DNA from 4 places in the Streptomyces sp. DSM 118878 genome. Region 2 is predicted to be linked to each of the others. Evidence: riboswitches for the same ligand, from Rfam matches in the RefSeq annotation. Region 2 holds a riboswitch; each other region holds the start of a gene.
What was found. Region 2 has a riboswitch for cyclic di-AMP ahead of ACRAKF_RS28740 (M23 family metallopeptidase). Riboswitches for the same ligand answer to the same signal wherever they lie in the genome.

Region 1: another riboswitch for cyclic di-AMP. It lies ahead of ACRAKF_RS21015 (M23 family metallopeptidase); the one in region 2 lies ahead of ACRAKF_RS28740 (M23 family metallopeptidase).
Region 3: another riboswitch for cyclic di-AMP. It lies ahead of ACRAKF_RS16350 (NlpC/P60 family protein); the one in region 2 lies ahead of ACRAKF_RS28740 (M23 family metallopeptidase).
Region 4: another riboswitch for cyclic di-AMP. It lies ahead of ACRAKF_RS01770 (transglycosylase SLT domain-containing protein); the one in region 2 lies ahead of ACRAKF_RS28740 (M23 family metallopeptidase).

The regions. Positions count from the first base shown of each region.
Region 1 is NZ_CP193622.1:4,716,651-4,719,849, reverse strand. It holds gene ACRAKF_RS21020 (aldo/keto reductase) at 1-119, opposite strand, end outside; gene ACRAKF_RS21015 (M23 family metallopeptidase) at 243-1,328, opposite strand; cyclic di-AMP (ydaO/yuaA leader) riboswitch at 1,340-1,487, opposite strand; gene ACRAKF_RS21010 (PP2C family protein-serine/threonine phosphatase) at 1,720-2,901, opposite strand; tRNA gene ACRAKF_RS21005 (tRNA-Met) at 3,123-3,196, opposite strand.
Region 2 is NZ_CP193622.1:6,474,957-6,478,155, reverse strand. It holds gene ACRAKF_RS28745 (GntR family transcriptional regulator) at 1-210, opposite strand, end outside; gene ACRAKF_RS28740 (M23 family metallopeptidase) at 421-1,236, opposite strand; cyclic di-AMP (ydaO/yuaA leader) riboswitch at 1,249-1,411, opposite strand; gene ACRAKF_RS28735 (M16 family metallopeptidase) at 1,639-3,024, opposite strand; gene ACRAKF_RS28730 (M16 family metallopeptidase) at 3,021-3,199, opposite strand, start outside.
Region 3 is NZ_CP193622.1:3,727,899-3,731,097, reverse strand. It holds gene ACRAKF_RS16350 (NlpC/P60 family protein) at 1-1,175, opposite strand, end outside; cyclic di-AMP (ydaO/yuaA leader) riboswitch at 1,183-1,339, opposite strand; gene ACRAKF_RS16345 (ATP-dependent DNA helicase) at 1,586-3,199, shown strand, end outside.
Region 4 is NZ_CP193622.1:419,673-422,871, reverse strand. It holds gene ACRAKF_RS01775 (GDSL-type esterase/lipase family protein) at 1-462, shown strand, start outside; gene ACRAKF_RS01770 (transglycosylase SLT domain-containing protein) at 517-1,263, opposite strand; cyclic di-AMP (ydaO/yuaA leader) riboswitch at 1,283-1,437, opposite strand; gene ACRAKF_RS01765 (alpha/beta fold hydrolase) at 1,699-2,643, opposite strand; gene ACRAKF_RS01760 (TetR/AcrR family transcriptional regulator) at 2,733-3,199, shown strand, end outside.

The DNA of each region.
Region 1 (3,199 bases), 1.8 Mb from region 2:
TAGGCGTCGAGGACGGCGAAGGACGCCGTCCGGTCGGCGGTCCAGCCGAAGACGTTGCCGCCGAGGGCGAGCGGGAAGACCTCAAGGTCGGAAGAGCCAAGCGTACGAAGAGAAGTCATGCGTTCCTCAACGACCGCGGCGGAAACGGAATTCCATGACCCCCGGTGTATCCGGGGGCCCTACTCGGGACCGGCGGCCCTGGCGCCGGGGGGTTGGCGCCAGGACCACCGGAGTCAGAGGCGTCAGAGGCTGAGGCCCTTGCCCTGAAGCCAGGCGAGCGGGTCGATGTTGGCGCCGGCCGCGGTGTGGACCTCCATGTGGAGGTGCGGCCCCGTCACGTTGCCGGTCGCGCCGACGCGGCCGATGACGTCGCCGGTGCTGACCTTCTGCCCGGCGCTGACGTTCATCGAGGACTGGTGGCAGTACCAGATCTCGGTGCCGTCATCGAGCTCAAGGACCGTGCGGTAGCCGTAGGCCCCGGCCCAGCCGGCCTCCTTGACGGTGCCGGTGTGCACGGCCTTGAGCGGCGTACCCGTCGGCGCGGCGAAGTCGAGGCCGGTGTGCTGCCCGGAGGACCACATGGAACCGGAGTCGCCGAAGTGCGAGGTCAGGGTGTACGAGGAGGTGGGGATCGCGAAGCTCTTGGCGAGCTTGGCCAGGCGTTCGGCCTCGGCCTTGGCCTTGCGGGCCTCCTCCTCCTTCTTCTTCTTCGCGGCGGCCTTGGCCTCGATCTTCTGCTCGGCCGCCTTCTGCTGGGCGGCGGCCTCCTCGGCGGCCTTCTTGACGGCGGCGCCCTCGGCCGCGGTCCGCACCGCGTCGTCGGCCTGGCTCTGCTGGTTCTCGGCCTGCCGCATGATGCGGGCGCGCAGAGCCTCGCCCGCGTCGGTGGTGCCCTGCTGGGCGTCGGCGGAGCTGACACCGGCGGCGGTGAGCGGGGCCGCGGCGGTGGCGGCGTCCACCGCGGAGCCGGAGCCGGAGTCGGCGGAGTCGTCGGAGATCAGGGAGCCGACGCCGGGAAGGGACTTGGCCTCCGGCAGCGAGTCGGTGACGGCGCCCAGGTCGGGCATCGATATGGAGACCGGCGGCTTGCCGTCCTGCGCGGTGGCGATGCCTCCCGCGCCGACGGCGGCGATGACGCCGACGCCCAGAACGGTGGAGCTGCGGGCGAGGCCGCCGCCGCCCTTCTTGTGCACACGGTGCCTGCCGCGGACGGGACGGACGGACTCCTCGGTGGGATTCCACTCCTCCCAGGTCTGCTCGTCGTACCCACCGAAATCGGGGTCATTCGGAACGTACGCGGCTTCTGGGGCAGGCCGGTTGGACGCCACTGGGGCGCACTCCTTTCCTTCCTTCTCGCCTACCGGGTTAGCTGACGGGTTCGGAGCAGGAAGGTCTCCTACGAACACCTGGCACGGATGCACAGATGCCCGATTCACCCCAAGTAGGTGGTTCCCCGGCTCCCTTGCGGGATTAGGCGTGTGCGCACGGAGCCGCCTCTAGTGACGGCTGGGACGACCGCGCTGCGTTATCGAACGTTAATAGACAGCGGGCCCGTATTCCAAGCTGTTCCTGTTGATTCTTAACGCCTCCGGGGTACGACCCGGCCGTACGTATGGGGACACGGGGGCCGCGAACGGGGCGAGTCGCCCGGCCGTGCGGCCGAACCGGAACCTACCCTCCACATGACAGTACGTCAGTTGTTATGCAGAGGGGTGCAGTTCAGTCACCCGCCGTGACATCGGGGTCGTCCGCGGCGGGCCGCCGCACCGCGAGCAGCGCCAGGTCGTCCGTCGCGCCGCCCCCGGTGTGCCACCGCACCTCCTGCGTGAGCGTGGCAAGGAGCGTCTGCGGGCCCCGGCGCCCCGGGAAGACCCGCCCGCCGAGCCGGGTCGCGGGGTCGTAGAACTCCCCGGTCCCGTTCCGCGCCTCCGAGAGGCCGTCCGTGTAGAAGAGCAGCATCGCGCCCGGCGGGAACTCCGTCTCGTCCGCCCGGTCCGGCCAGGACCCCAGCGAGCCCATGCCGAGCGGCAGCGCGGGGTCGGTCGGCGAGAGCACGCACAGCCGCCCGTCCCCGCGCAGCAGCAGCGGCTCCGGGTGCCCCCGGTTGATCAGGCGTACGTGGCTGTCGCCGTGCCCGATCTCCGCGAGGACGGCCGTGGTGAACCCCTCGAAGGCGTCGAGCCCGTCCCGCCGGGTGCCCTCCCGCGCGAGCGCCCGCTCCAGGCGCTGCACCACCGCCTCCAGGGTGGCCTCCTGCTCGGCGGCCTCGCGGAACGCGCCGATGACGACGGCGACGGCCGCGACCGCGCCCATGCCCTTGCCGCGCACGTCCCCCACGATGAGCCGCACCCCGTGCGAGGTGTCCTGCACGGCGTACAGATCGCCGCCGATGAACGCGTCGGCCTGCGCCGCCTCGTACCGCGCCGCGATGTCGAGGCCACCGATGCGGGCGTCCGGCTCCGGCAGGACGGCGCGCTGGGCGGTCTCGGCGATGGAGCGGGCGGTGGCGAGCCGGTCGTTGCCTCGGCGCACGACGCGGTTGATGACGACGGCGAAGACGGCGACGGTCACCACGGTGAGCAGTTCGGTGATGGACTCGACGTGGCCGACGGCATGGTTGCCGTAGTGCAGCAGGGCGACCGCGGCGGAGGCGGCCGCGCCGGTCAGGACGGTGTTGAGCAGCGAGTAGAAGGGGGCGGCGATCAGGGGTGCCGCCGTGTAGAGGGGGGTCGCGCTGAACTCGGTCGGGGTCGAGACGTCGTACGCGATGCCGACGATGAGCAGCAGGAAGGGCAGGGCCCGGACGAAGGTCCGCTCGTGGGGGGTGGCTGTGCGGCCGCCCAGGCGCCGCCCGCGGCGGTTCCCACGGCCGGACCCGTCGGTCCCTCCTCGCTGCCCCACCGCTCGTCTCCCGCCGACTCCGCGCCCATCACCGCGCTGCACCTACCCAGGCTTCCCGCAACGCGGTGCGGGTGCGACCTGGTGTGGGCCGACCGGGTGACGGAAGCGCCCCCACGGGCGCCCGTCCGGCGGTCGGGCACCCGTGGACGCCCGCCCGACGGCCGGAGCCGGAAAACACTCAGGGCCGGGAAGCTGAAAAGCTTCCCGGCCCTGAGTTTCAGTAGCGGGGACAGGATTTGAACCTGCGACCTCTGGGTTATGAGCCCAGCGAGCTACCGAGCTGCTCCACCCCGCGTCG
Region 2 (3,199 bases):
CGTGGGCTCGGCGACACACGCGCCCGCGTGCCTGCGCCTGACGACGAACCCCTCGGCCTCCAGGGTGCGCAGGGCCTCGCGCACGGGGACGCGGGAGACGCCGTAGCGGCGCGCGAGGAGGTCCTCGGTGAGCCGGCCGCCTCTTTCATGGACGCCGGAAATGATGTCGTCCCGTATCGCCGTGCATACAGAGTGCGCGGGAATGCGCATGACCGGTCCTCCGCCTTGATCCCCGCGCGACGCGGTCGATTGACGCTCTTTCCGTGACTCTATTGCAGGACGACGCGTTTTCCGAAGGGGGGACGGAATTCATGGATATCTTTTGGCCAGACTCCGAAAGCCCGGACACCGAAAGTCCAGACGCCGAAAGCCCCGGCTCTTCGTGAGCCGGGGCTTTCGGTACGACGTCAGTGGCGTCGGTCAGACGTTGACGCCGTGCGCGCGGAGGTACGCGACGGGGTCGATGTCCGAGCCGTACTCCTCGCCGGAGCGGGCCTCGAAGTGCAGGTGCGGGCCGCTGGAGTTGCCCGTGGAGCCGGAGAGGCCTATCTGCTGGCCCGGGGTGACCGCCTGGCCGACGGTGACGCCGAGGGAGGACAGGTGGCCGTACTGGGTGTACGTGCCGTCGTTCATCTTGATGACCACGTTGTTGCCGTAGGCACCGCCCCAGCCGGCCTCGACGACGGTGCCGGAGCCGACCGCGTGGACCGGGGTGCCGGACGAGGCGTGGAAGTCGACGCCGGTGTGGCTGCCGGAGGACCACATGGCCCCGCCGGTCTGGTAGCCCGTGGAGACGTAGGAACCGGAGATCGGGGAGACGTAGGTGTTCAGGCGCTTGCGCTCGGCCTCGCGGGCGGCGCGCTCCTTCGCCTCGCGCTCCTTCTTGGCCTTCGCCTCGGCCTTCGCCTTGGCCTCGGCCTCGGCCTTGCGCTTCTCCTCCGCGGCCTTCTTCTTGGCGGCCTCTTCGGCCTTCTTGGCGGCGGCGGCTTCCTCGGCGGCGTGGCGCTGGGCGGCGGCCTGCGCGTCGATGCCCTCGGCGAGCGTGTCGCCGACGGAGATCGCCTGGGTGAGTCCGGTGTGCTCGATGGCCGCGTCGTCGGCGGCGGCGAGCGCGGGAGCTGCCAGGCCTCCGATGACACCGGTGGTGGTGAGCGCGGCGACGCCCGCGGCATTCGCCGTGGTGCGCGTGAGGCGGCTCGGACGACGGTGCTTCCCGGTGGCACGGGTGAACGCCATGAAGCGGCTGATCCTTTCCTTCCCTCTCGCCTACCGGGTTAGCTGACGGGTTCGGAGCAGGAAGGTCTCCTACGAGCCCCTCACCTCGCGGCAAGGTTCCCGATTCACCCCAGGGGACATGTGGGTCCCCGGCTCCCCTGGCTCGCGCCGTACGGGGACTCGGCGATGACTGTCCGGTGCCGCGGCTGCGGCGTACTGCGTGACGAACAGCCGGACCGACGCTAAACGCGACGTCTTTCGAACGACAAACAGAACGCCTCTTTTGTAGCGCACGCCACACGGCAGACAGGCAACCTCCGTAGTAATTCGGACATATGAGGACCCCGGTGACCGTTTGGGTCACCGGGGTCCTCATATGTCGTGACTTGCTGGCTGTCGGCTGCCCGTCAGGCGGCCTGTCGCTCAGCCGGGGACGACGCTCACGTCGCCGATGCCGAGGGCCCTGACGGGCTCCTCGATGCGCGCGGCGTCACCCACGAGGATCGTCACCAGGTGGTCCTCCGGGAAGGCGCTCACGACGGCCGCGGTGGCCTCCACGGTGCCGGTGGCGGCCAACTGCCGGTAGAGCCGCGCCTGGAAGTCGTCCGGGAGGTTCTGCTCGACCTGGTCGGCGAGCGTGGCCGCCACGGAGGACGCCATCTCGTACTTGAGCGGGGCGACGCCCACCAGGTTCTGCACCGCCACGTCGCGCTCGGCGTCGGTCAGGCCCTCCGCGGCGAGCGTGCGCAGCACCTTCCAGAGGTCGTCGAGCGCGGGCCCCGTGGACTCCGTGTCGACCGATCCGCTGATGGCGAGCATCGCGGCGCCCGTGCCGTCCGGGGCGGAGCGCAGGACCTGGGCGAAGGAGCGCACTCCGTAGGTGTAGCCCTTCTCCTCCCGCAGGACCCGGTCCAGACGGGAGGTGAGGGTGCCGCCGAGGCAGTACGTGCCGAGGACCTGGGCCGGCCAGACGCGGTCGTGCCGGTCCGGGCCGATGCGGCCGATCAGGAGCTGCGTCTGGACCGCTCCGGGACGGTCGACGATGACCACGCGGCCGGTGTCGTCGGCGGTCACGGCCGGTACGGGGCGCGGCTCCGCCGTGCTGCCCGTCCAGGTGCCGACGGTGTCCGCGAGGATCGCGTCCAGGTCGGTGCCCTCCAGGTCGCCGACGATCACCAGGGTGGCCGCCGCCGGACGGACGTGCTTCTCGTAGAAGGCGCGCACCGCCGCCGAGTCGATGGCGGTGACCGTCTCCTCGGTGCCCTGGCGCGGCCGCGACATGCGCGAACCGGCCGGGAAGAGCTGCTTGGAGAGCTCCTTGGCGGCGCGGCGCGCCGGGTTGGCCGCCTCGTGCGGGATCTCGTCGAGCCGGTTGCGTACGAGGCGCTCGATCTCGCTGTCCGCGAAGGCGGGGGCGCGCAGGGCGTCGGAGAGCAGCCCGAGCGCCTTCGGGAGGCGGGAGACGGGCACTTCGAGGGAGACGCGGACGCCGGGGTGGTCGGCGTGCGCGTCCATGGAGGCGCCGCAGCGGTCGAGCTCGGCAGCGAACTCCTCCGCGGAGTGCTTGTCCGTGCCCTCGTTGAAGGCCCTCGCCATGATCGTGGCGACGCCGTCGAGGCCCTTCGGCTCGGCCTCCAGCGGGGCCTCCAGGTGGACCTCCACCGCGACGACCTGCTGGCCGGGGCGGTTGCAGCGCAGCACCGTCAGGCCGTTGGGCAGGGCGCCGCGCTCGGGCGCGGGAAAGGCCCACGGCTTGGCCGTGCCGGGCTGTGGCTGCGGGTGGAACTGCATGGTCGCGGCCTCCGTCACTTCGCCGCCTCCTCTTCCTGGTCGGTCTCGCCGGCGGCGGTCTCTTCGGTCCCGTCGGCGGCCGTCTCCTCGGCTCCTTCGGCGGCCACGGGCTCGTACACGAGCACCGCGCGGTTGTCGGGCCGCAGGCGGGCCTTGGCGACCTCCTGGACCTCCTCGGCGGTGACGTCGAGGA
Region 3 (3,199 bases), 2.7 Mb from region 2:
TTCGGGGCGTGGATCATCTTGCCGCCGCCGATGTAGATCCCTACGTGGCTGATGTCGTCGTAGAAGAAGACCAGGTCACCCGGTTTCGCGTCCGCCGTCTTCACCGTCGTGCCGACCTTGACCTGGTCCCACGTGGTGCGCGGCAGTGAGATCCCGGCGGCCTTCCAGGCGTCCTGGGTGAGCCCGGAGCAGTCGTAGGAGTCGGGGCCCGTGGCGCCCCATACGTAGGGCTTGCCTATCTGGGCCTCGGCGAAGTCGATGACCTTCGCGGCCTTGGTGGCGTAGCTGCCGTCCGTGTTCCCGGAGCCGGAGCCGGAGCCCGAGCTCGAACCGGTGCCGGAACCCGCATCCGAGCCGGTGCCGGAACCCGTGCCCGAGCCCTGGTCGTCCTCCTGCTCCCGCTCCTGCTCTCGCTCCTTCTCCTTCCGCGCCGCCTCCTCGGCCTCGGCCTCGCGCTTGCGCTCCGCCTCGGCGGCCTGCTCGCGGGCCAGCTCCTCGGCCTTGCGCTTGGCCGCCTGCTCCTTCTTGCGCTCGATCGCCGCGAGCCGCGCCTTCTCCTCGGAGGTCAGCTCCGAGAGCAGCTCGCGTGCCTCGCCCAGCTTCTTCTGGACGGTCCGCTTGCTGGTCCGCAGGTCGTCCCGCGAGTCGGTCAGCGTCTCCAGGCCCTTCGCCGCCTTCGTGCGCTGCTTCGTCGCCGCGGCTCGCTGCGTCTCGTAGTCGTCGACGGCCTTCTTCTGCCGCGTGGTCAGCCGGTCCGCCAGGTGGTTCTGGTCGAAATAGCCCTGCGGGTCGTCGGCCAGCAGCATGGTGGCCGTCTCCGAGACGCCTCCGGTGCGGTACTGCGCGGCGGCGAAGGAGCCGAGCTCCTGACGCGCTTCGTTCAGCTCGTCCGTGCGCTTGGCCACATCGTCCAGGACGCGGTCGACCTTCTTGCGCTGCTTCTCGGTCTTCTCCTTGGCCGAGTTGTACTTCTGGGTGGCCACGCCCGCCTGGTGGTAGAGGTCGTCGACCTTCTTCTGGATCTCTTCCAGGCTGGGCCTCGCGGGCGCCGACGGCGCCGCCTGGGCACTCTGGGAGAGGAGCGCCACGGAGGTGAGGGCGGCCGTGGTGATGCCGACGGCGGGGGCGGTGCGAATTCCGGCTGACCGGGTCCGCGGCTTGCGGTGCGACGCCAAGGGAGGCGACTCCTTCCGTAGGCCGCCTACCGGGTTAGCTGTCGGGTTCGGGCGGGTGGTCCGGAAGGTTGCCCTACGGTTCCGTACTGCGTACGGGACCGATTCACCCCAAGTTCTCGGTGGGTCCCCGGCTCCGAACATGTCGGACTCGGCGGGGGCCGCGCGTTCCCGGCGGGGTTCGCCGGTGGGAATACGAGTGGCCCGGGCAGCACGCTAGCCAACTTGTGTGACGCCTGTGAAGGTTGATGTTCGATATGCCCGATACATTTTCGTGACTTTACGAGGCCCCGAGCGTGGCCTCGCGGTGCGATGGCAGACGGTGATCGGTCGTGGACGCGCTGCGAGCGGAGAGGGCGGGTCGGCGGAACCCGGCGCGGGTTGTCAGTGGGTCCGCCTAGACTCGGGAGGCGATGAGCAGCCTCTTTGACGACAGCTTCCTGGCGGACCTGCAGCCCTCCCGGGCCACGGACGAAGAACCCCCGCCCCCGCCCGAGGACAGCGCTCCGGAGCCCGTTCCGGACGACTTGTTCGACGGGAAGTTCGACGTGCCCATGACCCGGGACACGCACTACCGGGACGGTGCCCCGCGCCCGGTGATCGACCCGGCGGCGCTGCTCGAGGGGCTGAACGAGAACCAGCGCGCGGCCGTCGTGCACGCGGGTTCCCCGCTGCTCATCGTCGCCGGCGCCGGTTCCGGCAAGACCCGTGTGCTGACCCACCGCATCGCGTACCTCCTCGCCGCGCGCGGTGTGCACCCCGGCCAGATCCTCGCGATCACCTTCACGAACAAGGCCGCGGGCGAGATGAAGGAGCGCGTCGAGCAGCTCGTGGGGCCCCGGGCCAACGCGATGTGGGTGTCGACGTTCCACAGCGCCTGCGTCCGCATCCTGCGTCGCGAGTACAAGAAGCTGGGCTTCACGTCCTCCTTCTCGATCTACGACGCGGCGGACTCCAAGCGCTTGATGGCCCTGGTCTGCCGCGACCTCGACCTCGACCCCAAGAAGTTCCCGCCGAAGTCGTTCAGCGCCAAGATCTCCAACCTCAAGAACGAGCTGATCGACGAGGACGACTTCGCGAGCAAGGCCGCCGACGGCTTCGAGAAGACCCTCGCCCAGGCCTATGCCATGTACCAGTCACGTCTGCGCGAGGCGAACGCGCTGGACTTCGACGACCTGATCATGACGACGGTCAACCTCCTGCGCGCCTTCCCGGACGTCGCCGAGCACTACCGCCGCCGCTTCCGCCACGTCATGGTCGACGAGTACCAGGACACGAACCACGCGCAGTACGCCCTCGTGCGTGAGCTGGTCGGCCCCTCCGGTGGCGAGGGGGACGACCCGGCCGAGCTGTGCGTGGTGGGTGACGCGGACCAGTCGATCTACGCCTTCCGCGGCGCGACCATCCGCAACATCCTCCAGTTCGAGGAGGACTACACCGACGCGACGACGATCCTCCTGGAGCAGAACTACCGCTCCACGCAAACGATCCTGACCGCCGCCAACGCGGTCATCGAGCGGAACGAGAGCCGCCGCCCGAAGAACCTCTGGACCAACCAGGGCGCGGGCGCGCGCATCACCGGTTACGTGGCGGACACCGAGCACGACGAGGCGCAGTTCGTCGCCGACGAGATCGACCGCCTCACGGACGCGGGTGACGCGAAGGCCGGCGACGTCGCGATCTTCTACCGGACGAACGCGCAGTCCCGTGTCTTCGAAGAGATCTTCATCCGCGTCGGCCTGCCCTACAAGGTCGTCGGCGGCGTCCGCTTCTACGAGCGCAAGGAGGTCCGCGATGTGCTGGCCTACCTGCGCGTTCTCGCCAATCCCGAGGACGCAGTCCCGCTGCGGCGCATCCTCAACGTACCCAAGAGGGGCATCGGCGACCGCGCCGAGGCGATGATCGACGCGCTCTCGCAGCGCGAGAAGATCTCGTTCCCGCAGGCGCTGCGCCGCGTCGACGAGGCGTACGGAATGGCGGCCCGCTCCACGAACGCCGTCAAGCGGTTCAACACGCTCATGGAGGAG
Region 4 (3,199 bases), 6.1 Mb from region 2:
AATGTCGTGAACGCCGATCTGATGCGCCTGCGCGCCTTCGGCCCTGCCGTCCACGGCTTCCTCGACACCATCCGCGAGGGGCATCCGACGGCACCACTGCTGGTCGTGTCACCCATCCTGTGCCCGGTCCAGGAGGACACTCCCGGTCCCCTCATGCCCGACTTCGACGGCGGGACCCTGCGGTTCAAGGCCACGGGTGATCCGGCCGAACGGGCCGCCGGGCGTCTGACACTCAACGTCATCCGCGATGAACTCGCCCGGATCGTCGAACAGCGGGCGGCCGACGACCCCGGCCTCCACTACCTCAGCGGCCGCGACCTCTACGGCGAGAGCGACCACGCCGAATTCCCGCTGCCCGACGCGATCCACCCCGACGCCGCGGGGCACCGCCGCATCGGAGAGAACTTCGCGCGGCTCGTGTTCGGCGAGAACGGCCCCTTCGCCGGCAAGGGACAGGGCTGAGCCCCGGACACATGGCGCGCCGGGGCCCAGAGGGGACGAGGTGGGGGGTGTGGATCAGTACGGGCCGTTCACGTTGTCGATCGAGCCGTACCGGTCGGCCGCGTAGTTGCAGGCGGCGGTGATGTTGGCGACCGGGTCGTAGCTGTCCAGCGACGTGCCGGGCACGTGGTACGCGGTGAACGTGGGCGCGATGACCTGGAGCAGCCCCTTGGACGGGGTACCGGCGGCGGCGTTGGAGTCCCAGTTGTTGATGGCCAGCGGGTTGCCGGAGGACTCACGCATGACGTTGCGGTGGATGCCCTCGTAGGTGCCGGGGATGCCGTGCTGTTCCAGGATGTCGAGCGATTCCTTGATCCAGCCGTCGAGGTTGTCGGTGTAGGTCTTCTCCGCCGGGGCGGCGGCCGCGGGCTCGGCGGCGGACGCGTCGTCGCGCTCGGAGCGGTCCGCCCGGTCGGCGGCCGGCCTGGGCTCGGCCGCGTCCCCCTTGCCGAGGCTGAGCTCGAGCCCGGGCCGGATCAGGCCCGGGTTGTCACCGAGGATGTCCCGGTTGTTCTTGTACAGGCTCTCCCAGCCGCCGCTCACGGAATGCTTCCGGGCGATCCCGGAGAGCGAGTCGCCGGCCTCGACGACGTAGGTCGTCGAGGCCGCGGCGGGCTTGGCGACCGCGTCGGCCGGTGCCGCGGTGGCAGCGGTGGCACCGAGCACCGGGAGAATGAGCACGGCCCCGCCCGTTCCCGCGACGGCGATGCCTCGGTTGAACGAGCCGGCCTTGGGGCGGCGGTGCTTTCCCTTTGCGGGCATGGCCTTTGCGGGCATGACGAAATCCTCTCCGTCGCCTGCGAGGTGAGCTGTCGGGTTCGGACGGGAGATGTCCGGTCGCACGGTGAATACGACTTCACCCCTAGCCATTCCGGAATCCGGATCGGCGGCTTACCTGGGTCCCCCGCTCCTGCCGTGCGTCAGTGGGTGGATGGGTTTCCGGGCAGCGGCAGGATTCGGCGTTCCGCCCGGATTGACGGTGACGTTAGGCGAGAAAGCCCGGGCGAAACAAGTCTCGAATTCGCATACCGAAAGCGCGTGGTCCGTTTCTGACGATCAGAAACCCGGCTCTTTCTTGATCGAAAATTCCAACTTTCTTTGCGTAGAACGGAAAGTGCGCTCGGAGAGACTGGAGGGTGAGATGACCGGAGTGACTCATTTCACTGCTGGTCACACCCCGAAACGGGACATACCGGTCTACTTGACGCGCTCGCGATCGAAGAAGGCGGTCAACGCGTTCACGGTTGCGTCGGGCTGCTCGTCGGGAATGAAGTGTCCGGCCTGGGGGATGGAGGCGCCGGTCGCGTTCTCCGCCCACGGACTGAGGGAGGCGGCCATGTCGGGGATCGAGCCATGGGAGCTTGAGATGCCCAGGACCGGGACGGTCAAGTGCCCTTGTCCGAGAGCGTCATGGTTTTTACGCGCTGATTCCGCGGCGTCGCGGTAGTAGGCGAGAGACGCCGAAAGGCCTCCCTCGGCCGCGATGGCGGCGGCGTAATGGTCGATCTCGGCGCCGTCGAAGGTGTGGGAGGACAGGGCTTTTACCTTCAAGAACCAGCCGACGTAGTCGCGTTCACGGCCGGTGAGCAGAGTCTCGGGCAGTTCGGGCACCAGGTGGAAGGCGAAGTGCCAGGTCTTCCAGGCCCGGTCGGGATCCGTCGGGATGGAGTCCGGCAGGGTGATTCCGGGAATGCCGGCGTCGAGCAGGGCGACACCGTGCAGGCGCTCTTCGTGCTTCAGGGCCAGCGAGAAGGCGACCCAGGCCCCGATGTCATGGGCGACGAGCCAGTACTTCGGCACGTCGAGCGCGGTCAGCGCGGCCTGGACGTGCGAAGCGACGGTATGCGTGTCGTAACTCCCTTGAGGGCGCTCGGAGTGGCCCTGCCCCGGCAGGTCGATCGCGATCACACGGAACCGCTCGGCGAGGCCGGGCATCACCTTCCGCCAAGCCCACCAGGTCTGCGGGAATCCGGCGAGCAGGACGACGGTGGGACCGGCCGGCCGGCCGCCCTCCACCGCGTGAAGCCGGATTCCGTCCGCGTCGACCCAGCGGTGGGTGAAACCCGCGAGGTCGTGCAGCGGCAACCCGGGGACCGGGTTCTGGTCGTGGGAGCGGTTCGGGGGCATGGCGTCGTCGATCATGTCGCGAGCCTACTGCATCTTGTACTGGTTAGTTCAAGATAGGGTGGGCAGGGCCACAACGGCTGGTCCAAGAACGAGGTGCATGCGTGATGGCCGGGAAGAAGCAGTTCGACGTGGGCTTCGCGCTCGACGCGGCGATGGTCGAGTTCTGGCGGGCCGGATACGCCGACACGTCTCTCGACGACCTCTCCAGGGTGACCGGGTTGAACCGCAGTTCCATCTACTCCTCGTTCGGCGACAAGGACTCGCTCTACCTGCGCTGCCTGGACCGCTACGCCGCGCGGTACGGAGACAGTTACGACCAGGCGCTTTCACGGGCGTCCGAGGAACCGCTCCGGGCGGTACGGGCGTTCTTCGAGGTCACCCTGGAGCGCATCGCCGACCCTGACGTACCTGATGGATGTCTGATCGCCCAGACCGCGATGGCGGCACCGTCGCTCAGCCCCGCCATCGCCGCGCACGCGACCGAAGCTCTGGGCCTTCAGCGGGCGCGGCTGCGGACCGCCTTGAACGCCGCGGAGTTGGCCGAAGGCGATGCCGACGACTTCGCGGTTCA